Regions from separate parts of the Streptomyces sp. NBC_01520 genome, predicted to be linked through region 2. Evidence: riboswitches for the same ligand, from Rfam matches in the RefSeq annotation. Region 2 holds a riboswitch; each other region holds the start of a gene.

Region 1 (10,362 bases), 4.9 Mb from region 2:
CCGTGTTCTTCCTGCGCTCTAGGCACCCGTTCGCCGGGGCGTTCCAACTGCTGCTCGGAGCTGCCCTGTTGATAGCCACCGTAGCCGCGGGACTGGACGAGCACGAGCGCGCCCACCCGGCGCCGCTGCCGCCCTGCCCGACGCGGGCCGGTGTGCCGTGCGCTCCGCAGGATCCGGACAACGCGCCGCCGCCGAACGACCGTGGCTCCACGGGGCATCAGTGCCGCAGCGGCGGCGACAGCGACGAATGCGCGGACAGCGGGCGTTGAGGAACCGGTAGTCCGGCGGTGTCATGGGGACTTGTATCGCTGGAGCCGGACTCGATATCTACGGGGCCCCACGCTGTTCTCGCAGGGCCTGGGGCAGGCCCGTGCGGCCGGGGTGCGGCGCGTCGTCCTTCTCAGCTCCTCGGCCATTCCCGTAGGCGGACCCGGGGTCGGGCGGGTGCACGCGCTGCTGGCCGACGGCCTGTTCGGCGAGTGGGCCGTGCTGCGGCCCTCTGGTTCATGCACAACTTCACCGGCGGGCATCTGCACGCCGAGAGCATCCGGGAGTCGGACGTCGTGTCGAGCGCGACCGGTGACGGCAAGGTCGGTTTCGTCGACGCCGACGACATCGCGGGGGTCGCCGTACGGGCCCTCACCGGCCCCGTGGCGCCAGATACGGATCTGGTGATCACCGGTCCCGAGGCGCTGAGTTACAGCGAAGTCGCCTCCGTCCTGGCGCAGGTGTCCGGAGGCCCGTGGAGCACCGGCAGCTCACGTACGAGCAGATGCGCGACCGCCTGACCGCGGCAGGCATCCCCGGCGAATTCGCCGCGATGCTGGCCGACATGGACCGGTCCATCGCCGAGGGTGCCGAGAACCGCGCCACCAGGTCGGTCACCACATCGGGCTGCTGAGCCAGATCGCGTATGACGGTCAGCAGGATGGTCGGGGTCGTCAGCCTCTGCTGACCGTCGGTGACGTCGGCCTCGGCGGAGCGGCTGTCATTGACGAGCACCAAGGAGCCGAGGAAGTAGGGGGTTCGCCGCCGCCGCGTAACAGCGCTTCCTCAAGGTCGCCGAGGGGTTGCTGGGCCTGTTCGGTCTGCCACGCGTAGGGGCGCTGGTGGTCCGGGAAGCCCTGACGGGGAACGGCCGGTCGTCGTGAGGGGGCGGGCAGGCATAAGGGGCCATTTCGGGCGTGACCTCGTCCTTGCCCTCACAACGACGCGACGACTGGAAGGCCTGCGATCCGCCCGAGGAGCCTCCCGTGCCCAGCGCTCTGTGGCCGGGGCTGCCGGTCGTGGGCCTGGACCGGGGTCGGCGTCGGAGGCCCGGAGTTCCGCCGCCACCGAATCGGCCACGCCCTCGGCGTCGGTGACGACGGCGAGCGTGTCACCCGCACCGCACGAACCCCCCGAACCGCCGGAACCCGCGCCGTCCGACAGCCCGGCGGCCGAACGCGCGTACTCCTCGTAGAGCGCGGCGAGCGCCTCGCGGTCGCCCGCCCTGATCCGTTCACGCATGCGCTCACGATCGTCCTGTCCGTCGCACCTCGCACCAGCTGTCTCCCCGGACCGGACGCGGGGTTCCCGTGATCCACGCCATAGCTATGTGATCGTGAACAGTCGGGAAATGGGCGCGACAGTAACCCAATGCTTCACTGAACCTCCTTATAGTGGTCGCGCGTTGATCGTATGGCCGCAACGCGCGAAGCCGTCTGCCAGGAGTCCGCACGATGACGAGCCCCTTCTTATCCACCGCGCCCGCGTCCGGCAGCTGCCCCGCGCACGCCGCCACCGCTCCCGTACCGCTCGGCGGACCGGACTTCCACACCGACCCGCAGGGTCTGTACCGGACGATGCGCCACGCGTACGGGCCCGTGGTCCCCGTCGAGCTCCCCGGCGGCTTTCCGGCCTGGCTGGTCGTCGGCTACCGGGAGCTCCATCAGGTCACCAGTGACGGTGAGCTGTTCCCGCGGGACGTCGGGCTGTGGAACCAGTGGGAGCACATCCCCGAGGACTGGCCGCTGCTCCCCATGGTGGGGCGGCCCATGCCGTCCATCTACTTCACCGCGGGCGCCGAGCACCGGCGGCACTCCGAGATGGTGGTGCCCGCGCTGGAGGGCGCGGACCCGTTCGAGATCCGGGAGCACTGCGAGCAGCTCGCCGACCGGCTCGTCGACGACATGTGCGGCCGGGGTACGGCCGACCTCGTCGCCGAATTCGCCGAACCGCTGCCCGTGCTCGTCCTCGCCCGGCTCGTCGGCTTCCCCGACGCGGAGGGCGCGGACATCGCCCGGGTCCTGAAGGACCTGGCCGACGGAGGACCCGGGGCGCAGGAGGCGTACGGGCGGTTCGGCGAGCACATGCGGCGGCTCGTGGCGGCCAAGCGGGCCGAGCCCGGGGACGACGTCACCTCGCGGATGCTCGCGGATCCCGCGCCCTTCACGGACGAGGAGTACGCGCTCGACCTGATGGCGATCACGGCGGCGGGCCACCTCACCACCGCCGACTGGATCGGCAACTCGCTGCGTCTGATGCTCACCGAGGACCAGTTCGCCGACTCGCTCGCCGGCGGCCGGCGCAGCATCGGCGACGCGATGAACGAGGTCCTGTGGGAGGAGAGCCCCACCCAGATCCTGGCCGGCCGCTGGGCGGTCCGTGACACACAGCTCGGCGGCCGGACGATCAAGGCCGGGGACATGCTCCTGCTGGGTCTGGGCGCGGCCAACACCGACCCCCTGATACGCCAGGAGCTGGGCCCCGGCGCCGCGGCGCACGGCAGCAACGCGGCGCACCTCGCCTTCAGCCACGGCGAGTACCGCTGCCCCTTCCCCGCGCAGGTGATCGCCGAGACCATCGCCCGCACCGGGATCGAGGTCATCCTCGACCGGCTGCCCGACCTCCAGCTCGCCGTACCGCCCCAGGAACTCGTGCGGCGGCCCTCCGCCTTCCTGCGCGGGATGAACGCGCTGCCCGTCCGGTTCGCTCCCGTACGCACGACAGGAGACCTGCTGTGAACTGCCCGCACGCGACCGTGGTCGTCGACCCGCTGGTCCAGGACCTCGACGGTGAGACCGAGCAGCTGACCAGGGGCGGCGCCCCGCTGGCCCGCATCGAACTCCTCGGGGTGCCCGCCTGGACCGTCACCCGGCACGCGGAGGCACGTCAACTCCTCGTCGACACACGGCTGGTGAAGGACCTGGATGCGTGGGGGCTGTGGCAGAGCGGCGAGGTCACGCACGCCTGGCCACTGATCGGCATGATCGACGCGGGGCGCTCCATGTTCACCGTGGACGGCGAGGAGCACCGCCGGCTGCGGACGAAGACCTCCCAGGCGCTCACCCCGCGCAGGCTGGAGGCGATCCGCCCGGCCATCGAGAAGTTCACCGAGGAGCTGCTGGACGCACTCGCCGAGCAGGGCAAGGACGGCGTCGTCGACCTCAAGACGGTGTTCGCGCAGCCGCTGCCGATGCGGGTGGTGGGCCTGCTGATGGGGGTGGACGAGGCACAGCACCCGATGCTGACGAAGCGCTACAAGGCGTTCTTCTCCATGCTCACCCCGCAGGAGGAGCGCATGGCGCTCATCGCGGAACTGGACGTCTTCTACGCGGAGCTCGTACGGGAGAAGAAGGCCCGCACCACCGACGACCTCACCAGTGCGTTGATCCTCGCGGAGGAGGGCGGCGAACCGCTCACCGAGGAGGAGGTCGTCGGCAACCTCAAGGCCATGGTGGCGGCCGGGCACGAGACCACGATCGGGCTCATACTCAACGCCGTACGGGCGCTGCTCGCCCACCCCGACCAGCTGCGGAAGGTACTGGACGGGGAGATCCCCTGGGACACGGTGGTCGAGGAGACGCTGCGCTGGGACACCCCCACCACGCATCTGCTGATGCGGTTCGCCACGGAGGACATCCAGGTCGGTGAGCAGGTGATAGCCAAGGGGGAGGGCGTGGTGATCTCCTACCGGGCCATCGGGCGCGATACCGCGCAGCACGGCGAGGACGCCGACGCCTTCGACATCACCCGCCCGACGCCCATCCGGCACATGACGTTCGGTCACGGGCCGCACATCTGCCCCGGCGCCGCCCTGTCCCGGGTGGAGGCGGGCATCGCACTGCCCGCGCTGTTCGGCCGCTTCCCGGAGCTGAAACTCGCCGTACCGGACGAGGAGATCCGCAAGCTGCCCGTGATGACGCAGAACGACATGGAGGCGTTTCCCGTGCTGCTGCACGGCTGAGGTCGCGGGCTGTCGGGGCCGGGAACGTGCGGGTGCCGTCCGGGACGAGGGCGCCCGGGCCGGGGAGCGTGCGGGGGCGGAACGGGTGGTGCGTGCGCCGGGGTGTGCGGGGCACGCAGGGGGCGTGCGCCGGGCCAGGACGGGGCGTGCGCCGGGGCGGTGCGGGCATCCTGACGGCCTCTCGGCTCCTGTTACGCTTTCCGTGGGTCATGAGTTCCAGTGGTAAGCCCCGGCTCGCTGGACGGCACCCCGCTCCGCTGCGGGTGCTCCGGGTGACGACCCGCTCCGCGCGGCACCGCGCGGGGAACAGCGGACCACCGGGGACGGGCCCCCGGGGTCCACGACCCCGGAAGGCGGGCGACGGCCCATGCTCCCCCACTTCATTCACCACGACGGCTGCACGCGGTACGCCCCCGGCCACCACGTGCACTGGATCCACGCCAAGAAGTGCGCGCAGGAGCCCGGCCAGGCCGTCGAGCTGCTGCTGACCTCCAGCGACGTGCGGGACGACGGCTGGCTCGCACTGCGCGCCGCCTTCGACCACGCGGGCGATCTGCCCGAGGTCTGGATGCACGCCCCCGCCGATCTACGGGAGTTGCTCGCCCGTCACCGGGGCAGGGTCTTCTGGCTGCCGCGCTGGCACGCGCTGCGGTTCGTGGGCCTCGACGGCGAAGCCACCGGGCTGGTGAACGTCGGCACCGAGGGCGGCGCACTGTGCGCGACCACGGCGCCCGGCCCGCAGCGCACCGCCCGCGGGGACTTCACCTACGGGCTCTAGCGGGCGTGATCGGTCGGACGCGACGCTCCCGTCGCGCCCGACCGGTCAACCGCGCCTGGAGTCACCGCTGTTCGTGATGTCGGACGTGACACCGGTATCCGGCGAATCCCTGCGCGATCCGTTGACGCAAGACGCGTTCGATTCTACGGTCCCGTCCGAAGTGCCGAGCGTCATTCGGTATATCGAACACATGGGGATGGCATGGACACGGCAACCGATTCGCCGGCGGCGGCGACCAACCGGTGCCCGCCCGCCCGTACCGCCCCGCTCCCCACCCCACGACCGAAGGAGGAGATCTCCTCATGAGCTGCACCCTGAGAAGGACCCTCGCTGTTCTCCCCGCCGCGCTGCTGATGGCCCTCGTGCCCGGCAGCGCCTCCGCGTACCCCAACCCCGGTGCCGTCAACGGCGACATCGTCGTCCACGACCCGTCCATGATCCGGAGCTCGTCCGGCCAGTACCTGCTCTACTCCACCGGAGAAGGCCTCCAGCTCCGCACCTCCACCGACCGCACCGCCTTCGGCCGGTCCGGCAACGCCTTCACCACGAAGCCGAGCTGGTGGAAGAACTACTCCTCCGCCTCGGACCCCTGGGCCCCCGACATCTCCTACCGGGGCGGCAAGTACCTGATGTACTACGCCGTCTCGTCCTTCGGCTCCAACACCTCGGCCATCGGGCTCGCCGGCTCCACCACCGGCCTGGCGGGCAGCTGGAGCGACTACGGCATCGTCTACACCTCGAACTCGTCGAGCGACTTCAACGCCATCGACCCCAACCTCTTCGTGGACGACGACGGCAAGTGGTGGCTGTCCTTCGGCTCCTGGTGGACCGGGATCAAGATGATCCGCGTCGACCCGTCGACCGGCAAGCAGTACGCCGGGGACACCGCGCGCCGCTCCCTCGCCTCCCGCCCCACCGGGACCAAGGCCGTCGAGGCGCCCTCGATCGTGAAGCGCAACGGCTACTACTACCTCTTCGCCTCGTACGACACCTGCTGCGCCGGCACCAGCTCCACGTACAAGATCAAGGTGGGCAGGGCGACGAGCGTCACCGGGCCCTACAAGGACCGCAACGGCGTCGGCATGCTCAGCAACGGCGGCACCCCCGTCATGGAGTCGCACGGCCGGTACATCGGCCCCGGCGGCCAGTCGATCCTGGCGGACTCCGACGGTGACCTGCTCGTCTACCACTACTACGACGGCCAGGACAACGGCACCCCGAAGCTCGGCGTCAACCTACTGAACTGGAGCAGCGGATGGCCCGTCGCCTACTGACCCTGCTGAGCGCCCTCCTGCTCGCCCTCGCCCTCGGGCAGTCGACATCGGCGTCGGCGGCCGAGGGCCGTCCGTACACGAATCCGGTCAAGGCGCAGAAGGGCGCCGATCCCTGGATCTCCTACCACGACGGCAACTACTACCTGGTGTCGACGAGTTGGACCGACGTCATCACCATGCGCAAGTCCCCCACACTGGCCGGGCTCGCGACCGCGCCGAGCGTGCAGGTGTGGCAGGGCGACGCCGCCTCCCGCTGCTGCAACATCTGGGCGCCCGAACTGCACTACTCGGGCGGCCGCTGGTACCTGTACTTCGTCGCGGGGCAGAACATCGCCGACTACAACCCCACACAACGGGTGCACGTGCTGCAGAGCGCTGGTTCCGACCCGATGGGGCCCTACACGTACCGCAACCAGCTGGGCAGCACCTGGATGCTGGACCCGAGCGTGCTCACCGTCAACGGCTCGATGTACCTGCTGGGCAGCGCGAGCGGCGGCGGTACGCAGAACCTGGTGATCGCGCCGATGTCGAACCCGTACACGCTCAGCGGTTCGTTCTCGACGATCTCGACGCCCACCTACGACTGGGAGAAGTCGGGCGGCACGGTCAACGAGGGGGCCGAGGTGCTCCAGCGGGGCGGGAAGACCTTCATCGTCTACTCCGCCAGCGGCTGCTGGACCCCCGACTACAAGCTGGGGCAGCTCACCCTGACCGGCTCGAACCCGCTCTCCGCGTCCTCCTGGACGAAGAAGTCCACCCCGGTCTTCCAGCGGAACAACGCCGCCGGGGTCTACGGGCCGGGCCACAACGGCTTCTTCACCTCGCCCGACGGCACGGAGAGCTGGATCGTCTACCACGCCAACGACTCGGCGTCCGACGGCTGCGACAACGGACGTACGGCGCGGGCGCAGAAGTTCGGCTGGAACAGCGACGGCACCCCGGATCTCGGCACACCCGTCGCCCTCGGTACGACACTGGCCGGCCCCTCCGGCGAGACGGCGTCCACACCGACCGCGTACACGGTGGTCAGCCGGGCCACCGGGAAGTGCCTCGACGTGAACGGCGCGTCGACCGCCGACGGGGCGAACGTCCAGCAGTGGACGTGCGACGGCAGCACGAAACAACGGTGGCGGATCGAGGACCGGGGCGACGACACGAGCAGGCTGGTGAACGTCGCGACGGGCAAGGTACTCGACACGGCGGACTGCTCGACGGCCGACGGCGCCGACCTCCGTCAGTGGTCGTGGCTCGACAACACCTGCCAGCGCTTCCGCTTCGTCACCACCGACACCGGCGGCTGGGTACGCATCGTCAACCAGGCCACCGGGAAGGTCGCCGACGTGGCGGACTGCTCGGCCGCCGACGGCACCGACGTACGGCAGTGGACCTGGCTGAACAACACCTGCCAGCAGTGGAAACTCACCCCGGCGGCGTGACGCCCGAGGGCCCGGGCCCCGAAGGCCCGGGCCACTCGCCGGAACAGCTCACAGGCCGAGCGTGCTGAGACGGTCCTCGTACCGGATGGTGAGGTCCTCGGGCTCGTCGGCCGGGTTGTCCCACATGCTGTCCAGCTCGGCCCGCACGGCGGCGGGCAGTGCCTCGTAACGTTCGGTCCAGGAGTCGCCGTCCGGCATCCAGTACCCGACGACCTTGAACCGGTCGGCGGGCAGCTTCAGTTCCTTGCGCAGGTAGCGGCGTACGGCACGCAGGGCGTCCGTCTGGCCGGCCACCCACACATAGCCGTCGGTCAGGTCGGTGCCGGGCGGGATCGCGGCGCTCACCAGTTCGGCCAGGCGGCTGGGGCCGTGACCGTTGCCGCCATAGGTCCACGTCGCCCGGACGCCGGGCCGGTCCGGGAGCGGCTGGACACCCTGCTCGTCGGGAACCTCCAGGACGGCCCGGGTCGTGACGCCGGCCGGGGTGTTCTCGATGAGGCGTCCGACGGCGGGCAGCCCGCTCAGGTCGGAGATCAGGACCTGCCAGGCGAGGCCGGCCGGGGGGTTGTAGAGGCCGGTGGGGGAGTTGAGGCCGATCACGTCGCCCGGGCGGGCGGCGGCGGCCCAGCCGGATGCCGTCCCGTGGCCGTGCAGCACGAAGTCGATGTCGATCTCGCCGCTCTCCGGGCGGGCGGCCCGGATCGTGTACGTGCGTACGGGGGCCTCGGGCCGCCCCTCAGGGGTCTGCCAGCCGCCGTTCTCCGTGGCGTCGGGCAGGGAGACGTCGGTGCGGTCGGGGCCGTGGGGGAAGAACAGCCGGACGTACTCGTCGCCGACACCCGTGGAGGTGAACGCGGCGAGGCCCTCGCCGCGGAACGTGATGCGGGCCATGGTCGTGGTGAGCTGCCGGACGCGGGCCACCACGGCGCGGTGAATGGTCATGGGTGCTACTCCTTCGTGTGCGAGTTCGTGTGCGGGTTCGGATGGGGGATGGTGCCGGTGTAGGCGTGCCAGAGGGCGGCGTACTCGCCGGCGGAGGCCAGCAGTTCGCCGTGTGTGCCCTGCTCGGCGACCTCGCCGCGCCGCAGGATGAGGATGCGGTCCGCGTCGCGCGCCTGTTCCAGGCGGTGCGCCACGATCACGCTGATGCGTCCACGGGTGACGCGTTCGAGAGCCGTCCGCAGCAGCGTGCGGGTCTGCGGGCCGCACTGCGCGGTGGCCTCGTCGAGGACGACGACGTCCGGGCCGGCGATCAGCGCGCGGGCCAGCGCGAGGTGCTGGAGCGACCCCTCGTCGAGGACGGTGCCGCCGTCGCCGAGGACGGTGTCGAGCCCCGCCCCGGGCTCCAGCGCCCAGTCGGCTCCGGTCTCGCGCAGGGCCAGGCGGAGTTCGTCGTCGGTGGCGGTGGGCCGGACGATCCTCAGGTTGTCCGCCAGCGTGCCGCCGAACAGATGCGTCTCCTGGGTCACCAGATACCGGGACGGGGCCGGGGCGGCCTCCGCCTCGCCGGTCGTGATCTGACCGCGGTCCGGTTCGCCCGGACCCGCGATCAGATGGGCCAGAGTGCTCTTGCCCGAGCCACTGGCGCCGACGAGCGCGAGGCTCGAACCCGCGGGTACGTGGAACGAGACGTCGCGCAGGGCGTGGCGTGTGCCGTCGTACGAGAACGAGACGCCCTTCACGTCGAGCGCCGGACGGCCGGGCGTGTCCACCGCCGGACGGCCGGGCGTGTCCACCGCGGCGGTCCGAGCTTCGCCTGCGCTGCCACCGTCGCGCCCCAGGTCCGTGACGCCGACGAGCCGTGACAGCCCCGCCGTCGCCCGCTGGATGTCGTCCAGGCTCCCCAGGAGTGCCCCGACAGGCCCGAAGAGGCGGTGGAAGTAGAGGGCCGCGGCCGTGGCGGCGCCCACGGAGACGGCTCCGGAGCCCAGGAGTACGAAGCCCGTGACGAGCACGGCGGCGAGGCCGAGGAACTCCGCCGCGTTGAGCAGGCCGGTGAACCGGTTGCGCAGCCGTACACCGTCGCGCTGCCGTGCGACGGCAAGTTCGCTGTGCGCGGCCAGTTCGCCGAGGTGCTGGTCCTGGGCCCGGTACGCACGGATCGTCTCCGCGCCGTGCACCGCCTCGATGACGGACTGGCCGCGGGCGGACTCCAGCCGACGGACGTCCCCGTACACGACGTGCGAGCGGGCGAGGAACTGCCGGGTGGCGACCACGTGTACGGGCAGGCAGACCAGGCCGGCGAGTGCCAGGCGGATGTCCAGGACCGCGAGGCCCACCAGGCTCAGGCCGATCGTGAAACTCGCGTTGGTGACATCGGGGAGGACGTCGGAGGCCGCTTCGGAGATCGCCTCGACGTCGCGGGTCACCCGGGAGACGACATCCGAACTGTCCGACGACTCCAAGGTCCTCGCGGGAAGGTGGACCGCGGTCTCGAACACGTCCTCGCGCAGGGTGGCGAGAACGCCCTGGACGAGGACGACGAGCATCCGGCCGCCGGCATGGGCGAGCGCGGCTCCGGCGACGGCGACGAGCACCAGGACGACGCCGAGCACGGTGATACGGCCCCGTCCGGCATCGTCCCCGTCCCCGACGGCGTCCACGATGCCGCCGAGGACCAGGGGAGTGGTGAGGGTGACGGCCGTA
Region 2 (10,362 bases):
GCTCGACCGTGCGGGACGAGGACATGGGGGCATTGTCGTAGCCCTTGAACCGGTAGCGCAGCTCGACGTCGGCGCTGACCCGGCCGGTGCCCGCTCCGGAGACGCCGTTCACCTTGTACGCCCAGGACTCCAGCGGCACGTCGGCCAGGTTGCGCAGCTCGGTGCGCTGGGCCGCCCGGAAGGACTCGGCCCGCGGGTCGAGCGCGGCCAGGTAGGCCTTGGTGTCGTGGGCCATGACGGCGGTGGCGCGCCGGTCCAGGGTGACGCCGATCTCCTCGGCCGTGACGCGGTCCGCGGTGTCCCGGGGCGCGGCGCAGGCGGACGCGAACAGCAGTCCGGCGAGCACGGCGCCCGCCGTGCTCCGTCCGCGGGTACGTCCCCGCCGCGTGTCCCGCGTCCCAGCAGCCATCCAGCCGATCGTACGGTCAGACGCGGGTGACCGAGGAGACGGGCATCACCGACGGGGTCGTGGATGACCCGGTCCGCCGCCACCCTGGCGGCCGGAGGTCACGCCGGGGGCGGGCGGCGATACGACGACGCCCCGCCGGTGACCTGTCGGTCTCCGGCGGGGCGGGTGTCGGCGGGGTGTGCGGTGGTTCGCCCGTTCGGGCGTCAGATCCGCACGCCGAACTGGAAGGTGCCCATGTAGTCCATCGACTCGTAACGGACCACGGTGCCCGGCTTCGGGGCGTGCAGGATCTGGTTGTTGCCCGCGTACAGGCCCACGTGCGAGGTGTTGTTGAAGAACACCAGGTCGCCCGGCTTGAGGGCGCCGCGGCCGATCCGCACGCCGTCGTTGATCTGGGTGTACGTGGTGCGGGTGATCTGGGCGCCGGCCTGGGCGTAGGCCCACTGGGTCAGGCCCGAGCAGTCGAACGAGTTGGGGCCGGTGCCGCCGGAGACGTACGGCTTGCCCTGCTGCGTGGAGGCGGCCTGGAGGGCGGCGGCGCCGAGGGCCGAGGCGGGGGCCTCGTTGCCGAGCTGGACCCGCTCGCCGGCGGCGCGGCTGGCGCGCTGCTCCTCCTCGTCCATCTTGGCCCGCTCGGCGGCGGTGAGGGTGTTGAGCAGCTTCTGTGCGTCGGCGAGCTTGCCCTGCTGCTTCTTCTTGTTCTCGTCGAGCGTCTTGCGGACGTCGGCGAGGTCACCGATCTTCGCCTGGGCTTCCTTGCGCTGCTGCGCGAGTGCGCGCTGCTTCGCCTGGATCTTCTGCAGCGACTCGGCCTGCTTGGCCGTCAGCTGGTCGAGCGCGGAGGCCTGGTCGAGGAAGTCGTCCGGGTCCGAGGAGAGCAGCAGCTGCACGGACGGGTCGAGCCCACCGGAGCGGTACTGCGCGGTGGCGAGCGAACCGAGCTCGCCGCGCAGGGTGTTGAGCTCGTCCTGGCCGCGGGCGACCTTGTCCTGGAGCGCGTCGACCTGCTTCTTGAGCTTGCCCTGCGCCTCCTCGGCGCCGTTGGCCTTCTCGGTGGCGGCCTCGGCCTCGTGGTAGAGCTTGTCGACCTTCGCCTTGACCTCGCTCTTGGTCGGCTTGGGGTCGGCGTGGGCGGCCTGGGAGGTCAGGGCCACGGCTGCTGCGGCGGTCGCGGTGAGCACGGTCACGCGGGTGCGGCTCGGCTGCTTGGGACGACGGTGGGACGCCACGAAGGCGAGCTCCTTCTTCCTCGAGCCGCCTACCGGGCTGTGGGGGACGGAAATCCCCGGCTCCGTGCACGTCACGGACTCGGCGGTTCCTTCGCTGTCACCCCGGGTGGGCGATCATCCGTGCGAAGGTTCGAGGCCTGACCCTAGTGACCATCTTGTGATCAGTTCAAATCCTCACGAGAAAAATCTCGTCACACCAGGCACTTCTTTACTTTCATCACACGGCGTGTAGCGGTGAGTTGACGGTACGTTCCAGAAATTCCGGCAAGCCACCCATGCCGCACATACGGAACTAGACGCGCGAAAGCCTCTTCAGGAGCAAGGCGGACGCGACCGGTCTGGCTCCCGCCTTCGCCACCCCGTCGGCCACCTCACGGTCGGTGGAGACCACCACGACGGGCCTGCCCGGCGGTTCGGCGCGGGCCAGCTGTCTGATCAGCTCGTCGGCGGTCACCCCCGCCTTGCTGAACAGCACACGCACCCCGCGCGGCGGCGCGAGCAGCACGGGGGCCGCCAGCTCGGCCCCGTCGAAGACACAGGTCATCTCGGCGCCGGTCTGGGCGGCGAGGACCGAGAGCCCGCCCAGGAGCCGCAACCGCTGCTTCTCCAGCGGCATCTGCGGATAGCCGGTCTTCGTCACGTTGTAGCCGTCGACGATGAGATGCGCCTGCGGCAGCGCGAGCAGCTGGTCGAGCAGCGCCGGGTCGGTCTCCGAAAGGGCTCTGGCCGCGATGTCCTTCGGGGACATCCGGCCGGGCTCCACCGCGTCGACGCCGTCCGCCGGGCGGATCGACGAGGGCGGCAGGGCCAGTTCACGACGGAGCCCCTGAGCGGCGTCCAGGACGGTGTCCAGGAGCAGCCGCAGCCGCATGTCCTCGACCGAACGCCCTTCCCTGGCAGCCCTGCGGCCGGCCTCGACGGCGGTCTCCGCCTCGGCGAGGCGTGCCTTGAGCCGCCGGGACTCACTCTCGGCGGCGGACACCTGGGCCGCGGTCTCGGCACGCACCCCGTCGGTCTCGGCGCCGCTCCTGCGCAGGGCCGCCTCGCCGCGCTTCACCTCGCTGAGGGCGCTGCGCAGCTTGCGCTGCAGGGACTCGGTCTCCTTGCGGGAGGCGTCCAGCTCGGCACGGAGCCTTTCGGTCTCGGCCCTGATCTGGCCGCGCGCGGCGGCCAGCTCCTCGCGGAGCCGCTCCAGCTCGTGCCGGGTCTCCTCGTCGGCCCGCTCGGCGTCCGCCCGCTGGACCTCCTCGCCCGCGGCGGCCACCAGCTTGACCCAGCCGGCCGGCCGCAGCACGTATGCGGCGGCGGCCACGTCGACCGGATCGGCCGCGGCGGGAGGTGCACCGGATTCCAGCGCGGCGGCCAACTCGGGCTGGGTCTGGCCGATCCGCTCACCGATGCGCCGGCGGAACGCCGCGTCGCTCTCCAGCGCGGCCGCCATCGCGTTCCCCGCGAACTTGGCCCGCCGGCTCGGGGTGAACCTGGCGTACTGCCGGAGCTGTGCGGGGAGTTCGCCGACGGTCAGGCCGCCGAACGCGTCCGAGACGAGCGCCACGACCTTGCGGCGCACGCCTTCGGGCAGCGGACGGTCGAGCGACTCCGCGGCACCGTCGGCCTCGTCGGCCGGTTCGGCGCCGCCTGTCGGCTGCTCCACCATCCATCACCCCAATGTGTCTGTCCGCGCGGCCCCGTCAGGAGTCGGCACCCGGCCTGTCGACCAGCTCGATCTGGTCCACCGCGTTGCACCAACGACAGCGGACCGACTCGATGGTCTCACTGACCACCTCGCGCTCCTCGACACTCGACTCCCCGGCCAGGTCGAGATGTACGTACTCCACGACCTTGGAGGAGCGCGTCACGTCGAACCGGGTGAGATTGCCGCAGAGCGTGCAGCGCCAGCGGGTCCCGTCCGTAGGCAGGGGAACCGTCGTCATCGTTGCGTCCTCTTTCGTCGTTCGTCGAGTCTCGTGGTGCCCAGGTCTTCGATCTCGCGGTGCGCCGTCGAACTGCGGATGTCCTCGGGTAACCCTACGGCCTAGCGCATACCCATCGACACGGCGAGGCGGTCCGTCCCGTTGTCACCCGGTACGTCAAGCTCTGTACGTGATCGATTGGCGGGAAGTCGACTGGCGGGCACGGGCCAGGGAACTCGGGGCGGCGACCGCACCGGGCGGCGCACCGGTCACCTACGGGCTCATGGCGCTGTGCTTCGCCGTCTTCCTCCTCAGCCCGCTCTCCGGCCTCGCCCCGGTCCGCGGCTCCGCCGACGCCCTGCTCGCCTCGCAGGCCGGCTACTTCGAGCGGTGGGGCGTGATCCCCAGCGAACTCCTGGACGGCTCCGCCCACGCGGCACTCACCCCGCTCACCGCACTCTTCGTGCACGGCAGCTGGCTGCACCTGCTGGGCAACATGCTCTTCCTGTACGTGTTCGGCGCCATGACCGAGGAACGCATGGGCCGCGCCGAGTTCGCCTTCTTCTACGTCTGCTGCGGCTATTTCGCCCTGGTGGTCTACGCGGTCGTGCACTCGGGTTCCGACCAGACCCTGGTGGGCGCGTCGGGGGCGATCTCGGCGGTGCTCGGCGCCTTCCTCAGCCTCTTCCCCCGCGCCCGGGTCACCAGCCTCTTCCCGTTCCTCTTCTTCCTGCCGCTGCGCTTCCCCGCCTGGATCGTGCTCGTGTTCTGGTTCGTCCTGCAGTGGCTGGCGGCGCAGGGCGCGGGCAGCGGCCCGGGCGTGGCCTACCTCGCCCATGTGGCGGGCTTCGCCACCGGGTTCCTCTACGCCTGGGGGCGCTTCCGGGGTGGGGTTAGGGTGAAGGCTCCAGCCACGGCCACCGAGGGAGAAAGCAAGCCGTGATCACCGCGATCGTGCTCATCAAGACCAGCGTGGACCGGATTCCCGAGATCGCCGAGGCCATTGCCGCGCTGGACAGCGTCAGCGAAGTCTTCTCGGTCACCGGTACGTACGACCTGATCGCCATGGTCCGGGTGGCCAAGCACGACGATCTGGCCGACGTCATCCCCGGCCGCATCAGCAAGATCCCGGGCGTCGAGGGCACCGACACCCACGTCGCCTTCCGTACGTACTCGCAGCACGACCTCGAGGCGGCCTTCGCCATCGGCCTCGACGCGTAGGACATACGGACTCGACGCGTAGGACACCACGGCTTCGGCCGGGGACGGGAGTGCCGCTCCCGTCCCCGGCCGAAGCCGTACCCGAAGCCGTCAGATCTGTGCTGCGCCCCGGTCCGGGACGCAGCGGCCGCCCTCGGTGCGGTAGGTCCACCGCGCACCGGTACGGACCAGTTCCCGGACCGCGCCCAGGAACCGCTCGATGTGCTCGTCCGGCGTACCGGCCCCGAAGCTCACCCGGATGGCGTTGAGCGACCTCTCCCCCGGCTCGGCCTCCGGCGCACCGCACTCGCCCGGGTCCTGCGGCTCGCTGCCGAGCAGCGTACGGACGAGCGGGTGGGCGCAGAACAGTCCGTCGCGCACCCCGATGCCGTACTCCGCGGACAGGGCGGCGGCGAAGTGCGAGCTGTTCCAGCCCTCGACGACGAACGAGATGACGCCGACCCGCGGGGCGTCGTCGCCGAACAGCGAGAGCACCTTGACGGCGGGCACCTCCGCCAGTCCTTCACGGACCCGGGTGACGAGCTGCTGCTCGCGTGCGACCAGCCGGTCGAACCCGGCCTCGGTCAGGGCCTTGCAGGCGGCGGCGATGGAGTAGACGCCGATGACGTTGGGCGATCCCGCCTCGTGCCGGGCCGCCGTGGTGTGCCACTCCACGTCCACGCCCCCGTCGGTACGCCGGGCGACCTTGCGGGACGCGCCGCCGCCGGCGAGGTACGGTTCCGCGTCCAGCAGCCAGTCGGCGCGGCCCGCGAGGACGCCCGAGCCGAACGGCGCGTACAGCTTGTGCCCGGAGAAGGCGACCCAGTCGACGTCCAGCTCCGCGATGTCCACCGGGTGATGGGGCGCCAGCTGCGCCGCGTCGAGCACGATGCGCGCCCCGTGGGCGTGGGCCGCGGCGGCCAGTTCCCTGACCGGCCACAGCTCACCGGTGACGTTGGACGCACCGGTCACGCAGATGAGCGCCGGGCCGTGCGGGTCACGGTCGGCCAGCGCCCGCTCCAGCGTGGCGACGGCCTCGGCGGGGGTGCGCGGGGCGTCGAGGTACGTCACCCGGGCGTCGCGCCAGGGCAGCAGCGAGGCGTGGTGCTCGGTCTCGAAGACGAAGACCTGGCAGTCGGCGGGCAGCACGGAGGCGAGCAGGTTGAGGGAGTCCGTCGTCGAGCGGGTGAAGACCACCTGGTCCCCGGGACGGCAGCCGAGGAAGTCCGCGACCGTCGTGCGGCTGCTCTCGAAGAGGTCGGTGGAGAGCTGCGACAGGTACCCGGCCCCGCGGTGCACGCTGCCGTAGTACGGGGCGTAGGCCGCCACGTCGTCCCACACCCGCTGCAGGGCCGGGGAGCTCGCCGCGTAGTCGAGGGCGGCATAGGTGACGTCGCCACCCGTAACCAACGGAACAGTGACATCCGCCCCCAGAACGGGCAGCGGGGCACAAAGGGACTGGTCGAGGACAGCAGTGGAGACAGACATGGCGAACTCCCGTAACAGGCAGGCGAAATCCTCGCGCCGGCAGTACGCGGCAGCGCGGGGAAAGAAGAAAAGGGTGTGCGGAGAAGGGCGTTGAGCCCTATCGCATTCGCTTGCTCACAAGAGGCTCCCTAGGGACCAGGACCCCGGGGGTTGGCATCCACAGATGCCGAGGGGCCCGCGCTTGCCGCAGACCTCGCTGCCTGCGGCCCGGTCTTCACCCGGGGCACCCCGCCACGGACGGAGGGTTGCCGGACAGCGGGCCGGGGCCGTAGTCGCTGTCACTCATGACCTGCGCAGCATCTTGCCATACCTGCCTGTACACGCAAGGGCGCAGTCCGCGATCCGGACTGCGCCCTGCTTCACCTCACACGCCCGTGGGCCGTCGACACGCGCGACACGGCCGGAACGAGGGGTCCTACGCGTTGCTCGCGGCCACCCAGCGCTCCAGTGCGCGCTTGGCCGCACCCGAGTCGATCGACTCGGCGGCCCGCAGCATCCCCGCGGCGATCTGCTCGTTCAGAGTGCCCTCGCCCGGGTCGAGGGCGACCAGCGCGGCAGCCGAGTTCAGCAGCACCGCGTCGCGTACCGGACCGGTCTCCCCGTCCAGCAGCCGGCGGGCGACGTCCGCGTTGTACGAGGCGTCGGCGCCCCGCAGCGCCTCGACCGGCACCAGCTCCAGGCCGACGTCGCGCGGGTCGAACGCCTCCTCGCGCACGGTGCCGTCCCGGACGATCCAGACCCGGGAGGTCGCCGTGGTGGTCAGCTCGTCGAGACCGTCGTCGCCCCGGAAGACGAGCGCCGAGTTGCCCTTGTCGGCGAGCACGCCCGCGACGATGGGGGCCATCTTCACGTCGGCGACCCCGATGGCCTGGGAACGCACCCGGGCCGGGTTGGTGAGCGGGCCGAGGATGTTGAAGGTGGTCTGCGTGCCGAGCTCCTTGCGGGCCTTGGCCGCGTAGCGCAGGGCGGGGTGGAACTTCACGGCGAAGCAGAAGGTGATGCCCGCCTCCTCGGCGACCTCGGCCACCCGCTGCGGTGTCAGTTCGAGACTGACGCCGAGCTTCTCCAGGACGTCGGAGGCACCGCTCGCCGACGACGAGGCGCGGTTGCCGTGCTTGACGACCTTGGCGCCGGTCCCCGCGACGACGATCGCCGACATGGTGGAGATGTTGACCGTCTTGGCCAGGTCGCCGCCGGTGCCCACGATGTCGACCGTACGACCGGGCACGTGGATGGTCCTGGCGTGCGCGTACATGGCGTTCACGAGGCCGGTGACCTCGTCGACCGTCTCACCCTTGGCCCGCAGCGCGACCGCGAACCCGGCGATCTGCACGTCGGTGGCCTCGCCGCTCATGATGCGGTCCATGGCCCACGCGGTGTCCTCGGCGGTCAGGTTCTCACCGCGCAGGAGAGGGGTGAGCACGCCGGGCCAGGAACGGGCCGCCGCGCTGTCGCCGCCGTCCGGGGTCGCCATGTTCATGGTCCGCTCCTGGGGTCCACAGCCGATATGGGGATCGGTCCCCACCCTATCCAGCCCCGGGAACGGCGAAGAGCCCCGTCCATCGAATGGACGGGGCTCCTGCTGTGGCGATCAGCTGAGGTGATCAGTGGTGGCCGTGGCCGCTGGTGATCTCCTTGTACTCCTCGGCGGTGGGCTTGGCGATCTGGCTCTCGTCGCCGTAGTAGCTCTTGCTGAGCTTGGCCCGCAGCTTCTGGAGGGACGACGGCTTGCGCTCGACGCCGTTCTTGTCGACCGTGGGGCCGATCTCGACCGGCTTGTACTGCTCGTGCGCCGTGAGCGTGTGCAGCTGCTCCGGACCGAGCGGCTCGTGGATCTCGACGAACTCACCGTGCGGCAGGCGCTTGATGGTGCCGGACTCGCGTCCGTGCAGCACCTTCTCCTTGTCGCGGCGCTGGAGGCCGAGGCAGATCCGCTTGGTGACGATGAACGCCAGGACCGGTCCGACGAAGAAGGCGACTCGTACGAACCAGCTGATCGCGTTGAGCGACAGGTGGAAGTGGGTCGCCCAGATGTCGTTGCCGCCGCCGATCAGCATGACGAAGTAGATCGTCACCCAGGCGACGCCCAGCCCGGTACGGGTCGGAGCGTTGCGCGGACGGTCCAGGATGTGGTGTTCGCGCTTGTCCCCGGTGATCCACGACTCGATGAACGGGTACATCGCGAGCGCGCCGAGGACGACGCCGAACAGCACCAGCGGGATCAGCACGCCCAGGACCAGCGTGTGGCCCCAGAGGTTGATCTCCCAGCCGGGCATCACGCGGACGAAGCCTTCCGCGAATCCCATGTACCAGTCCGGCTGGGCGCCCGTGGACACCTGGTCGGGACGGTAGGGGCCGAGCGCCCAGATCGGGTTGATCGTGGCGATCGCGGAGAGGATCGCGATGAAGCCGAAGACCAGGAAGAAGAAGCCTCCGGCCTTGGCCATGTAGACCGGCAACAGCGGCATGCCGACGACGTTCTTGTTCGTCCTGCCCGGTCCGGCGAACTGCGTGTGCTTGTGGAAGAAGACCAGGATGAGGTGGCCGACCACGAGCCCGAGCATGATGCCCGGCAGCAGCAGGATGTGGATCGAGTAGAACCTCGAGATGATGTCCGTACCGGGGAACTCCCCGCCGAACAGGAACATCGAGATGTACGTACCGACGATCGGCATCGACAGGATCGCGCCCTGCGTGAAGCGCACACCCGTACCGGAGAGCAGGTCGTCCGGGAGCGAGTAGCCGGTGAACCCGGTGAACATGCCGAGCACGAAGAGCAGGAAGCCGAACAGCCAGTTGATCTCGCGCGGCTTGCGGTACGCGCCGGTGAAGAACACTCGGAACATGTGTACGAACATGCCGGCGAGGAAGATGATCGCGGCCCAGTGGTGGATCTGCCGGACCAGCAGGCCACCGCGGACGTCGAAGCTGATGTCCAGGGTCGAGGCGTAGGCCGCGGACATCCGGATGCCCTGCATCGGCTCGTACGAGCCGTGGTACACGACCTCGTTCATGCTCGGGTTGAAGAACAGCGTCAGGTACACACCCGTGAGGATGATGATGATGAAGCTGTAGAGGCAGATCTCACCGAGCATGAAGGACCAGTGGTCCGGGAAGATCTTGCGCATGTTGGCCTTGGCCAGGCCGTAGATGCCGAGCCGGCCGTCCGCCCAGTCGGCCACCCGCTCACCGGCGGGCGCCTTGCGCTGTGTTTCCGTCGTAGTACTCATCCGCGCTCCCAGAAGGCAGGACCGACGGGCTCTTCGAAGTCGCCGAGCGCCTCGAGGTTGCCCTCGCTGTTCACGCCGATCCGCAGCTGCGGAAGGGCGTGACCGGCCGGACCGAAGATGACGCGGGCGCCGTCGGAGAGGTCGAAGGTGGACTGGTGGCACGGGCAGAGCACGTGGTGCGTCTGCTGCTCGTACAGGCTGATCGGGCAGCCGACGTGGGTGCAGATCTTGGAGAAGGCCACGATTCCCTCGTGGGCCCACTCGCGCTCGCGCTTGTCCTTGATGTTGTCCGGCTCGATGCGGATGATCATCAGGGCTGCCTTGGCGATCTGCGTCTGGAAGTCGTGCGCGTCCTCCTCCAGGCCCTCGGGCATGGCGAAGGTCAGCGAACCAACGACGATGTCCTCGGGGCGCAGCGGCTCCATGGTGTTCATGTTGACGAGCTGCTTGCCCTTGGCCCACAGGGTCACGCGGAGCTTCTTCTCCGGCAGCGGACCGAGGTCGCGCAGCAGCACCACGCCGGAGAGCGGCACCAGGGCCAGCGCGCCGAACATGGTGTTGCGGATCAGCTTCCGCCGCCCGATCGCGGACTCCCTGGCACCGTCCGCGAAGTCGGCCATGACCTTGGCCTTGACCTCGGGCGTCGCCTCGATGGCGTGCCGGTCGTCGGCGACCTCCACGTCGGACATCAGGGTGCGCGCCCAGTGGACGGCGCCCGCGCCGATGGCGAAGAGCGCGACGCCCAGGGTCAGACCCAGGGAGAAGTTGAGCGCGCTCACGTGCCCGAACGGCCAGATGTAGACGATCTTGTCGACCGGGAAGATGACGTAGCAGGCGATGAAGCCGACCGTCGCCAGCATGGACAGCGTGAACATGAAGGCGACGGCTCGCTC
Region 3 (10,362 bases), 2.4 Mb from region 2:
TCGTCGCGCTGGACTTCGACGGCACGCTCGCCGAGATCGTCCCCGACCCGGAAGACTCCCGCGCCCACCCGGGCGCCGTCCCGGCCCTCTCCGCGCTCGCACCGCGGGTCGCCTCCGTCGCCGTGGTCACCGGCCGCCCCGCCGCTGTCGCGGTCCGCTACGGCGGCTTCGCCGGGGTGCCGGGCCTGGACCACCTCGTCGTCCTCGGGCACTACGGCGCCGAACGCTGGGACGCCGTCACCGGCACCGTGCACGCCCCCGAACCGCACCCCGGTGTCGCGGCCGCCCTGACGGAGCTGCCCGCGGTGCTGGAGGGGACGGGGGCGGGCAGCGGCACCTGGATCGAGGAGAAGGGGCGGGCGGTCGCCGTGCACACCCGCCGCGCGTCCGCACCGCAGGCCGCCTTCGACGCCCTGCGCGGCCCGCTCGGAGACCTCGCCGCCCGGCACGGCCTGATCGTCGAACCGGGCCGCCTGGTCCTGGAGTTGCGCCCGCCGGGCATGGACAAGGGTGTCGCGCTCGCGGAGTACGTACGGGAGACCGGTGCCGAGTCCGTCCTGTACGCGGGCGACGACCTGGGTGACCTCGCCGCGTACGCCGCGGTGGAGAAGCTCCGCACCAACGGCACCGCGGGCCTGCTGGTCTGCAGCGGCACCGAGGTTCCCGAACTCGCGGAGCGCGCCGACCTGTTGCTGCCGGGCCCCGCAGCGGTGGTGGACCTGCTGGCCACCCTCGCCCAGCACCTGCGACAGCCGTAACCCCCGGCGCGCGGGAGGCGCGCCCCTAGCCCCGCAGCGCGTCGAGCTGGTCCAGGAACCACCGCTGCGGCGGCAGCGAAGTCGCAGCGGCGGCAAGGCGCTTCGTCCGGGCGCCCCGCTCGTCGCGGTCCATCGTCAGCGCCTCGTGCAGGGCCGCCGCCGTGGCCGACACGTCGTACGGATTGACCACGATCGCGTCCTCGCCCAGCTCCTCGTACGCCCCCGCCTCCCGGGAGAGGACCAGTGCGCAGCCCTCGTCGGAGACGACGGGGACCTCCTTGGCGACCAGGTTCATGCCGTCGCGGATCGGGTTGACCAGCGCCACGTCCGCCAGCCGGTACGCCGCCAGCGAGCGCGCGAAGTCGTCGTCGACGTGCAGCAGGACCGGGGTCCAGTCCGGGGTGCCGTACTGCTCGTTGATCCCGTCGGCGACCCGCTGGACCTCCGCCGTGTAGTCGCGGTACACCGCGAGGTCCTGCCGGGAGGGGTAGGCGAACGCCACGTGCACCACCCGCTCGCGCCACTCGGGACGCTCCTCCAGCAGCGCCCGGTAGGCGTGCAGGCCGCGCACGATGTTCTTGGAGAGCTCCGTGCGGTCCACCCGCACGATCGTCCTCCGCCCGGCGCCCACCTGCTCCCGCAGCGTCTCCATCCGCGCGTCCACGTCCGCCTCGTGGGCGCGGCGGCGCAGGAAGTCCGCGTCGGCGCCCAGCCCGTGCACCCCGATCCGGGTGTGGCCGGTGCCGCCGAGGATCTCCGTGCAGCAGGAGATGAACGCGTCCGCCCAGCGACGGGTCAGGAACGCGGCCCGGTCGGCACCCAGGATGCCGCGCAGCAGCTGCTCGCCGATGTCGTCGGGCAGCAGCCGGAAGTAGTCCACCGGCGCCCACGGGGTGTGCGAGAAGTGTCCGATCCGCAGGTCGGGCCGGAGCTCTCGGAGGATGCCGGGCACCAGCGAGAGGTGGTAGTCCTGCACCAGGACCGCCGCGCCGACGCCCGCCTCCTCGGCGAGCGCCTCGGCGAAGGCCCGGTTGTACGCCTCGAAGGAGGCCCACTGCCGGCGGAACTCCGCGTCGAACACGGGCTCCACCGGCGTCTGGTAGATCATGTGGTGGACGAACCACAGCACCGAGTTCGCGATGCCGTTGTACGCGTCGGCGTGGACCCCGGCGTCGATGTCGAGCATCCGGACACCGGGCTCACAGACGCCCTGCCGGACTGCCTCGCGGTCGCCGTCGCCCAGCGCGGCGCACACCCACAGCTTGTCCTCGACGGCGCTGAGGCCGGATACGAGACCGCCCCCGCCGCGTTTCGAGTCGAGCGTGCCGTCCTCACGCAGGGTGTACGACACCGGGCCGCGGTTGGACGCGACGAGGACCTGGGCAGCGTGCTCGGAGACCATGTACCCGAACCTAGCCCGTTCGGGAAGCCGCCAAACGTGAAGCAGGACCCGCCTTGCTACGCCGCGTGCCGGGACGCGTACTCCGCGATCTCACGCATCGGCGGCCTCTCCTCGGTGTCCACCGCGTGGGTGCGCGGTACGAAGCCGTTCGCGCCCCGCTCGAACTGGGTGATCGAGGGCCGCACCAGATGCCCCCGGGAGAGCCGCAGCTGCGCGGTGCGGTAGATCGCCGCGGCCATCCTGCCGAGCGCCTGGCCGTCCTGGTGGCGGTGTTTGCGTACGCCGACGTCGACCTGGGCCAGTGCGTCCAGGCCCACCGTGTGCAGGGCGTCGACGAGCAGGCCCAGTTCCACTCCGTAACCGACGGGGAAGGGCAGCCGTTCGAGCAGGGAGCGGCGTACCGCGTATTCGCCGCCGAGGGGCTGGACGAAGCCGGCCAGCTGCGGCCAGTGCAGATTGAGCAGCGGGCGTGCCACGAGCTCGGTGACCCGGCCGCCCTGGCCTGCGGTGTCTCCCAACGGGCGGTCGTACATGGCCTTGACGAACTCGACCTCGGGGTCGGTCAGCAGCGGGCCGACGATCCCGGACACGAAGTCCGCCGAGAAGTCGCGCAGGTCCGCGTCGATGAAGCAGACGATCTCCCCGCTGGTCACCAGCAGTGACCGCCACAGCACTTCGCCCTTGCCGGGGACGGCGGGCAGCGAGGGGAGTATCGCGTCCCGGTGCACGACGCGGGCGCCCGCCCGCCGGGCGACCTCGGCGGTGGCGTCGGTGGAGCCGGAGTCGATCACGACCAGCTCGTCGACGAGCCTGACCTTCTCCATGAGCTCGCGTCTGATCTCCGTGACGATCGAGCCGACCGTCGCCTCCTCGTTCAGCGCGGGCAGCACGACACTCACGCTCGCACGGTGCGGATCCCTCGCCCGGGCGGCCGTGAGCCGTTCGAGCGGGCGGTCGGCGGCTGACCAGGAACGCCTGGTCAGCCAGCGTTCCACCTCTTCCAGCACGGTCGATACTCCCTGTATGTGATCCATCTCGCGGTTCGGACGACTATCTCCATCGCCCGGGGCTTCGGTTACAGTCTTGAACAACGCGGATGGCCCTCGCATGTCGGGGTCGGTCCGCGAATAAACGCCCGGATCAATGGTCCGGTGCCATAGCGCTCATCCAGAGGGACTGAGGGAACGGCCCGTTGAAGTCCCGGCAACCCTCCTGCCGACCGCGAGGTCACGGTGGGGAAGGTGCCAATTCCGTCTTGTGGCGAAATACGTCGCGAGGAAGATGAGGAGAAAGGGCCTCCGCCATCATGGCCGTGCAGACAGTTGCAACGAACAACAATTCTTCCGCCGTGGACCTCGGTCCCGCCGTAGCGCTTTCCTGCCGCGAATGCGGCGAGCGTTTCGAGCTCGGTCCCATTTTCGCCTGTGCGTCCTGTTTCGGGCCGCTCGAAGTGGCGTACGACCTGCCGAGCGGCTCCCCCGAAGAGCTGAAGAAGCGCATCGCCGAAGGCCCGGACAACATCTGGCGGTATGCGCCGCTGCTGCCGGTTCCCTCCGATGTCGCGGACAAGCCCAACATCAACCCCGGCTTCACGAAGCTGGTCAAGGCCGACAACCTCGCCCGTGAGCTGGGCGTCACCGGCGGCCTGTACGTCAAGGACGACTCCGGCAACCCGACGCACTCCTTCAAGGACCGCGTCGTCGCGATCGCCGTCGAGGCCGCCCGCGCCTTCGGATTCACCACCCTGTCCTGCTCCTCCACCGGCAACCTCGCCGGTGCGGTGGGCGCCGCCGCGGCCCGCGCCGGCTTCCGCTCCTGCGTGTTCATCCCGCACGACCTGGAGCAGGGCAAGGTCGTCATGGCCGCGGTGTACGGCGGTGAACTGGTCGGTATCGAGGGCAATTACGACGACGTCAACCGCTTCTGCTCGGAACTCATCGGCGATCCGCTCGGCGAGGGCTGGGGCTTCGTCAACGTCAACCTGCGGCCGTACTACGGCGAGGGCTCCAAGACCCTGGCGTACGAGATCTGTGAGCAGCTCGGCTGGCAGCTGCCCGACCAGCTCGTCATCCCGATCGCGTCCGGATCGCAGCTCACGAAGATCGACAAGGGCCTCCAGGAGCTGATCAAGCTCGGCCTGGTCGAGGACAAGCCGTACAAGATCTTCGGCGCGCAGGCCGAGGGCTGCTCCCCGGTCTCCACCGCCTTCAAGGCGGGCCACGACGTCGTCCGGCCGCAGAAGCCGAACACGATCGCCAAGTCCCTGGCCATCGGGAACCCGGCCGACGGCCCGTACGTCCTGGACATCGCCCGGCGCACCGGCGGTGCCGTGGAGGACGTGAACGACGAGCAGGTCGTCGACGCGATCAAGCTGCTGGCCCGCACCGAGGGCATCTTCGCGGAGACCGCCGGCGGTGTGACGGTCGGCGTGACGAAGAAGCTGATCGAGGCCGGTCTGCTGGACCCGACGCTGACGACCGTCGTGCTGAACACCGGTGACGGTCTGAAGACGCTGGACGCCGTCGCCCCGACGACCGGTGTGGCGGCCACGATCCGGCCCAGCCTGGAGGCGTTCCGCGCCGCCGGCCTCGCCGCCGCCAACTGACCACCCGAGACCGAAGGAAGGCACCCACATGAGCGTCAAGGTCCGCATCCCCACCATCCTCCGCACCTACACGGGCGGTCAGGCCGAGGTCCCGGCAGAGGGCACGGTCCTCTCCGAGGTCATCGAGTCCCTGGAGAAGGACCACCCGGGCATCGCCGCCCGGGTCCTGGACGACCAGGGCAAGCTGCGCCGCTTCGTGAACGTGTACGTCAACGACGACGACGTGCGCTTCGAGGGCGGCCTGGAGGCGGCCACCCCGGACGGCGCCGGCATCTCGATCATCCCGGCCGTCGCCGGAGGCTGACCGTCGGACACGGTGCCGGAGGCTGACCGTCGTTCGCGACGCCCGGGGCCCGACGCTCCCGCCCGGCCGCACAACTGCCTGAACATCATTGCCCCCTCCGCGAGAGAAGCGGAGGGGGCAATTCTGCATGGTTGAGCGCGGTACAGTTGGGGAAGTCCCCTCAGCTGCCCGTGCCGCCCGCATATGAGAATGCGCCCGGTCGCGACAAGAAGCAGCCAAAGTACGTGAACTCCTTGTGGCATAAGCCGCCTTTGTCCGGCCCGAATTGCCCCGGAGTATCACGAGTTCTCCATATCCGGGCGTTCAGGCCTGCCCAGAATTCTCGTCCGATTGACCTGTTGCAGAGGGCAGTTGGGCAGATACATTCGGCCGCGGTCGACGCGTTCCGGCGCACGCCACCCTCTCCTGTCGGAGGGTGAGTTTGACCCGGGCCCGCGAAGTGCGGTGCTCGTGCAAGGGCCAGTAATAGGGGAGTTAGGCATGGCTCAGGGCACCGTCAAGTGGTTCAACGCGGAGAAGGGGTACGGCTTCATCGCGGTCGACGGTGGTGCGGATGTTTTCGTCCACTACAGCGCGATCCAGATGGACGGGTACCGCACCCTCGAAGAGGGTCAGCGAGTTGAATTCGAGATCTCGCAGGGCCAGAAGGGGCCGCAGGCGGACATGGTCAAGCTCGCCGTCGGCTGAGCTCGGCACGGTCGGCCAACGACACTACTCACGCACGCAGGGTCCGTACCCCCGATGAGGGGATACGGGCCCTGCGTGCGTCCGTGCGCCCCCTCCCGGTTGTCCACGGACGGGGGGGACGCTTGCACTCGCAGGGGTCGAGTGCTAATCATTGGCGTTAGCACTCTCCAGGTGAGAGTGACAGAACTTGGACCGGGCCGGTGAGGCCCGCAGGCTCCGTGGGGCAAGGAACCACAGAGCACGCTGGCCGTCCGTCGCGGGCGCCTCTCGGTCCGGAGAAATCCACCCCTGTCCGGGAGGACCACTTCACATGGCCAAGATCATCGCGTTCGACGAGGAGGCACGGCGCGGTCTCGAGCGCGGGATGAACCAGCTCGCCGACGCCGTCAAGGTCACCCTCGGCCCCAAGGGCCGAAACGTCGTCCTCGAGAAGAAGTGGGGCGCGCCCACGATCACCAACGATGGTGTTTCCATCGCCAAGGAGATCGAGCTCGAGGACCCGTACGAGAAGATCGGTGCGGAGCTGGTCAAGGAGGTCGCCAAGAAGACGGACGACGTCGCCGGCGACGGTACGACCACTGCCACCGTTCTCGCCCAGGCACTCGTCCGCGAGGGCCTGCGCAACGTCGCCGCGGGTGCGAACCCGATGGCTCTGAAGCGTGGCATCGAGAAGGCCGTCGAGGCCGTCTCCGCCGCTCTGCTGGAGCAGGCGAAGGACGTGGAGACCAAGGAGCAGATCGCTTCGACGGCCTCCATCTCCGCTGCTGACACCGAGATCGGCGCCAAGATCGCCGAGGCTATGGACAAGGTCGGCAAGGAAGGCGTCATCACCGTCGAGGAGTCCCAGACCTTCGGTCTGGAGCTTGAGCTCACCGAGGGTATGCGCTTCGACAAGGGCTACATCTCGGCGTACTTCGCGACCGACATGGAGCGTATGGAGACGTCCTTCGACGACCCGTACATCCTCATCGTCAACTCCAAGGTCAGCAACGTGAAGGACCTCCTTCCGCTGCTGGAGAAGGTCATGCAGTCGGGCAAGCCCCTGCTGATCATCGCCGAGGACGTCGAGGGCGAGGCCCTGTCGACCCTGGTCGTCAACAAGATCCGTGGCACCTTCAAGTCCGTCGCCGTCAAGGCTCCGGGCTTCGGTGACCGCCGCAAGGCCATGCTCGGCGACATCGCCATCCTCACCGGTGGCACCGTCATCTCCGAGGAGGTCGGTCTCAAGCTGGAGAACGCCGGCGTCGACCTGCTCGGCACCGCTCGCAAGGTCGTCATCACCAAGGACGAGACGACGATCGTCGACGGTGGCGGTGACAGCGACCAGGTCCAGGGTCGTGTCAAGCAGATCCGTGCCGAGATCGAGAACTCCGACTCGGACTACGACCGCGAGAAGCTCCAGGAGCGCCTCGCGAAGCTGGCCGGCGGCGTGGCCGTCATCAAGGCCGGCGCCGCCACCGAGGTGGAGCTCAAGGAGCGCAAGCACCGCATCGAGGACGCGGTGCGCAACGCCAAGGCCGCCGTCGAGGAGGGCATCGTCGCCGGTGGTGGCGTGGCTCTGCTCCAGGCCTCGGCCGTCTTCGAGAAGCTCGACCTGACCGGTGACGAGGCCACGGGCGCCAACGCCGTGAAGCTCGCGCTGGAGGCTCCGCTCAAGCAGATCGCCGTCAACGGTGGTCTCGAGGGTGGCGTCATCGTCGAGAAGGTGCGCAACCTGCCGATCGGTCACGGCCTCAACGCCGCGACCGGCGAGTACGTCGACATGATCGCCGAGGGCATCATCGACCCGGCGAAGGTCACGCGCTCCGCCCTGCAGAACGCCGCGTCCATCGCCGCGCTCTTCCTCACCACCGAGGCCGTCATCGCCGACAAGCCGGAGAAGGCCTCCGCGGCTGCTCCGGGCGGCATGCCGGGCGGTGACATGGACTTCTGATCCTCGGATCAGCAGCTCCACGCAGCGTCAGCTGCACCCCGCAGTACCTGTACGACGCCGGCCCCCGGGATTCGTCCCGGGGGCCGGCGTCGTTCCTGTCCGCGTGATCGCGGGGGTGCCGGATACTGGTCCCTCTCCGTCCCCCTCCCGAAGGAGCGCACGCCCGTGACCACGGACTCCCGGACAGGCCCGCCGGTTTCGGGCAGCGAGCGTGAGACTCTGCGGGCCTTCCTCGACTACCACCGGGCCACCCTGGCCATGAAGTGCGAGGGGCTGGACGACGACGAGCTGCGGCGGCGGTCGATGCCCCCGTCCACGCTCTCGCTGCTCGCACTGGTGCGGCACATGGCCGAGGTGGAACGGGCCTGGTTCCGCCGCGTGTTCGAGGACAACGGGGCGCCGATGGTCTGGTCCGACCGGATCGACTTCCAGGCTGCCTACGACGCGAGCGCCTCGAACAGGGTGGAGGCGTTCGGCGCCTGGGAGGCCGAGGTGGAGAATTCGCGCCGCGTCGAGCGGGAGGCCGATTCCCTGGACCTGCTGGGCCGCCAGCCGCGCTGGGAGAAGGAGGTGTCGCTGCGCCTGGCGATGGTGCACGTGCTCCTTGAGTACAGCCGCCACAACGGGCACGCGGACCTCCTGCGCGAGGGCGTCGACGGGACCGTGGGGGCGTGAGGACTTCGCACGCTGTGGCCCGCACCCCGTGAACGGAAGGACAAGGGGAGGCGGGCCACAGCTGTTCGACGGCGGTGCGAGGCGTGGGGGCCCCGGTGGTCGGCGGCGGTGCGAGGCGTGGGGGCCCCGGTGGTCAGGGGCGTTCGAGGCCGCCCCGCGCGATGACGTCCGCGTACCAACGGGCGCTGTCCTTCGGGGTGCGGCGCTGCGTGGCGAAGTCGACGTGCACGATGCCGAACCGCTTGCTGTAGCCGTACGCCCACTCGAAGTTGTCAAGGAGCGACCACAGGAAGTACCCGCGTACGTCCACGCCGTCCCCGATCGCGCGATGCACGGCCGACAGGTGGGCGTCCAGGTACGCCACCCGTTCCGGGTCGTGGACCTGGCCCGACGGGTCGGCGTAGTCGTCGTACGCGGCGCCGTTCTCGGTGACCATCAGCGGCAGGCCGGGCAGGTCCTCGCGGAGCCGGGTGAGGAGTTCGTACAGGCCGTTCGCGTCCACCGGCCAGTCCATCGCCGTGCGGGGGCCGTCCGCGGCCGTGAACGCCACGTGCTTCTCGGCACCAGCCCACGGGGACGGGGACTCCGACGAGCCGGCGGAGACGACGCTGGGGGAGTAGTAGTTGATGCCGAGGGAGTCGGTGGGCGCGGAGATGACCTCCAGGTCGCCGTCCCGGACGAAGGACCAGTCGGTCACCGTCGCCGTGTCCTGCACCAGGTCCTGCGGCAGCCGCCCGTGGAAGACGGGTTCGAGGAAGATCCGGTTGGCGACGGCGTCGATCCGGCGGACGGCGTCGTGGTCCGCGGGGGTGTCGGCCAGTGGGCGCAGGGCGTGCAGATTCAGGGTCAGCGAGACCTCGGCGGAGGACGGCAGCAGGCTCCGCAGGACCCCGGTCGCGCTGCCGTGCGCCAGGTTGAGGTGGTGGGCCGCGCGCAGGGCGGCGAGGTCGCTCGTACGTCCGGGGGCGTGGACCCCGTTGCCGTAGCCGAGGAAGGCCGCGCACCAGGGCTCGTTGAGCGTCGTCCACGTCGCCACCCGGTCACCCAGGGCGCGGGCCACGAGCCCGGCGTATTCGGCGAACCGGTGCGCGGTGTCGCGCTCGGGCCAGCCGCCCGTGTCCTCCAGTTCCTGCGGCAGGTCCCAGTGGTAGAGCGTCGCGACGGGCCGGATGCCGGCGGCCAGCAGTTCGTCGACGAGCCGCCGGTAGAAGTCGAGGCCGTGCTCGACGGCGGGGCCCCGGCCGGTCGGCTGGACCCGGGGCCAGGACACCGAGAAGCGGTAGTCGGTGACGCCGAGCTCCTTCATCAGCGCCACGTCCTCGGGCATCCGGTGCAGGTGGTCGGCGGCGATGTCGCCGGTGTCGCCGTTGCGGACCTTGCCGGGGGTTCTGCTGAAGGTGTCCCAGATGGACTCGGTGCGGCCGCCCTCGGTGGCCGCTCCCTCGATCTGATAGGCGGCGGTGGCCGTCCCCCAGCGGAATCCGGTGGGGAACCGCAGCCCCGCCACGGTGTTGGGGCGGGCATCGACAGCGGTCATGAGACTGGCACTCCAGGAGGTGAGTTGGGGGTGGTGGGGGGAGGACTCAGCCCTTGACGGCTCCCTGCATGATCCCGCCGACGATCTGCCGGCCGAGGAAGCCGAAGACCAGCAGCACGGGGAGGGTGCCGAGCAGGGTGCCGGCCATGATCACCGACTGGTCGTGGACGTAGCCGCCGCCGAGCTGCCGCAGGGCGACCTGCACGGTCGGCTCCTGCGAGGACAGCGCGATGATCGGCCAGAAGAAGTCGTTCCACGCGGTCATGAAGGTGAGCATGCCGAGCACTGCCATGCCGGGCCGGGCGACCGGGATGACGATGGACCAGAAGATGCGCGCGGTGGACGCGCCGTCGACGCGGGCCGCCTCGATCAGTTCGTCGGGCAGCGACTGCACCAGGTACTGGCGCATGAAGAACACCCCGAAGGCCGACACCAGTCCTGGCAGGATCACGGCCTGGAGC

What was found. A riboswitch is a leader RNA that binds a small molecule or an ion and turns the genes downstream of it on or off. The one in region 2 is predicted to bind S-adenosylmethionine.
Region 1: it holds a riboswitch for S-adenosylmethionine, as region 2 does, so the genes downstream of both, OG524_RS31875 (hypothetical protein) here and OG524_RS09835 (aminotransferase class V-fold PLP-dependent enzyme) in region 2, are expected to answer to the same signal.
Region 3: it holds a riboswitch for S-adenosylmethionine, as region 2 does, so the genes downstream of both, thrC (threonine synthase) here and OG524_RS09835 (aminotransferase class V-fold PLP-dependent enzyme) in region 2, are expected to answer to the same signal.

What each region holds. Positions count from the first base shown of each region.
Region 1 covers NZ_CP109404.1:7,057,743-7,068,104, forward strand. The annotation lists gene OG524_RS31855 (DUF6234 family protein) at 1-269, shown strand, start outside; partial or broken gene OG524_RS31860 (ergot alkaloid biosynthesis protein) at 358-901, shown strand; gene OG524_RS31865 (cytochrome P450) at 1,722-3,005, shown strand; gene OG524_RS31870 (cytochrome P450) at 3,002-4,228, shown strand; SAM riboswitch class IV at 4,434-4,544, shown strand; gene OG524_RS31875 (hypothetical protein) at 4,596-5,006, shown strand; gene OG524_RS31880 (family 43 glycosylhydrolase) at 5,309-6,280, shown strand; gene OG524_RS31885 (family 43 glycosylhydrolase) at 6,262-7,716, shown strand; gene OG524_RS31890 (siderophore-interacting protein) at 7,765-8,658, opposite strand; gene OG524_RS31895 (ABC transporter ATP-binding protein) at 8,664-10,362, opposite strand, start outside.
Region 2 covers NZ_CP109404.1:2,158,017-2,168,378, forward strand. The annotation lists gene OG524_RS09805 (hypothetical protein) at 1-409, opposite strand, end outside; gene OG524_RS09810 (NlpC/P60 family protein) at 613-1,638, opposite strand; gene OG524_RS09815 (NYN domain-containing protein) at 1,931-3,292, opposite strand; gene OG524_RS09820 (hypothetical protein) at 3,330-3,572, opposite strand; gene OG524_RS09825 (rhomboid family intramembrane serine protease) at 3,742-4,494, shown strand; gene OG524_RS09830 (Lrp/AsnC family transcriptional regulator) at 4,491-4,772, shown strand; gene OG524_RS09835 (aminotransferase class V-fold PLP-dependent enzyme) at 4,863-6,239, opposite strand; SAM riboswitch class IV at 6,412-6,529, opposite strand; gene trpD (anthranilate phosphoribosyltransferase) at 6,655-7,719, opposite strand; gene OG524_RS09845 (cytochrome bc complex cytochrome b subunit) at 7,844-9,469, opposite strand; gene OG524_RS09850 (Rieske 2Fe-2S domain-containing protein) at 9,466-10,362, opposite strand, start outside.
Region 3 covers NZ_CP109404.1:4,522,917-4,533,278, forward strand. The annotation lists gene otsB (trehalose-phosphatase) at 1-758, shown strand, start outside; gene OG524_RS20540 (trehalose-6-phosphate synthase) at 784-2,160, opposite strand; gene OG524_RS20545 (glucosyl-3-phosphoglycerate synthase) at 2,217-3,167, opposite strand; SAM riboswitch class I at 3,321-3,448, shown strand; gene thrC (threonine synthase) at 3,467-4,765, shown strand; gene OG524_RS20555 (MoaD/ThiS family protein) at 4,794-5,069, shown strand; gene OG524_RS20560 (cold-shock protein) at 5,550-5,756, shown strand; gene groL (chaperonin GroEL) at 6,067-7,689, shown strand; gene OG524_RS20570 (DinB family protein) at 7,855-8,364, shown strand; gene OG524_RS20575 (GH1 family beta-glucosidase) at 8,498-9,901, opposite strand; gene OG524_RS20580 (carbohydrate ABC transporter permease) at 9,948-10,362, opposite strand, start outside.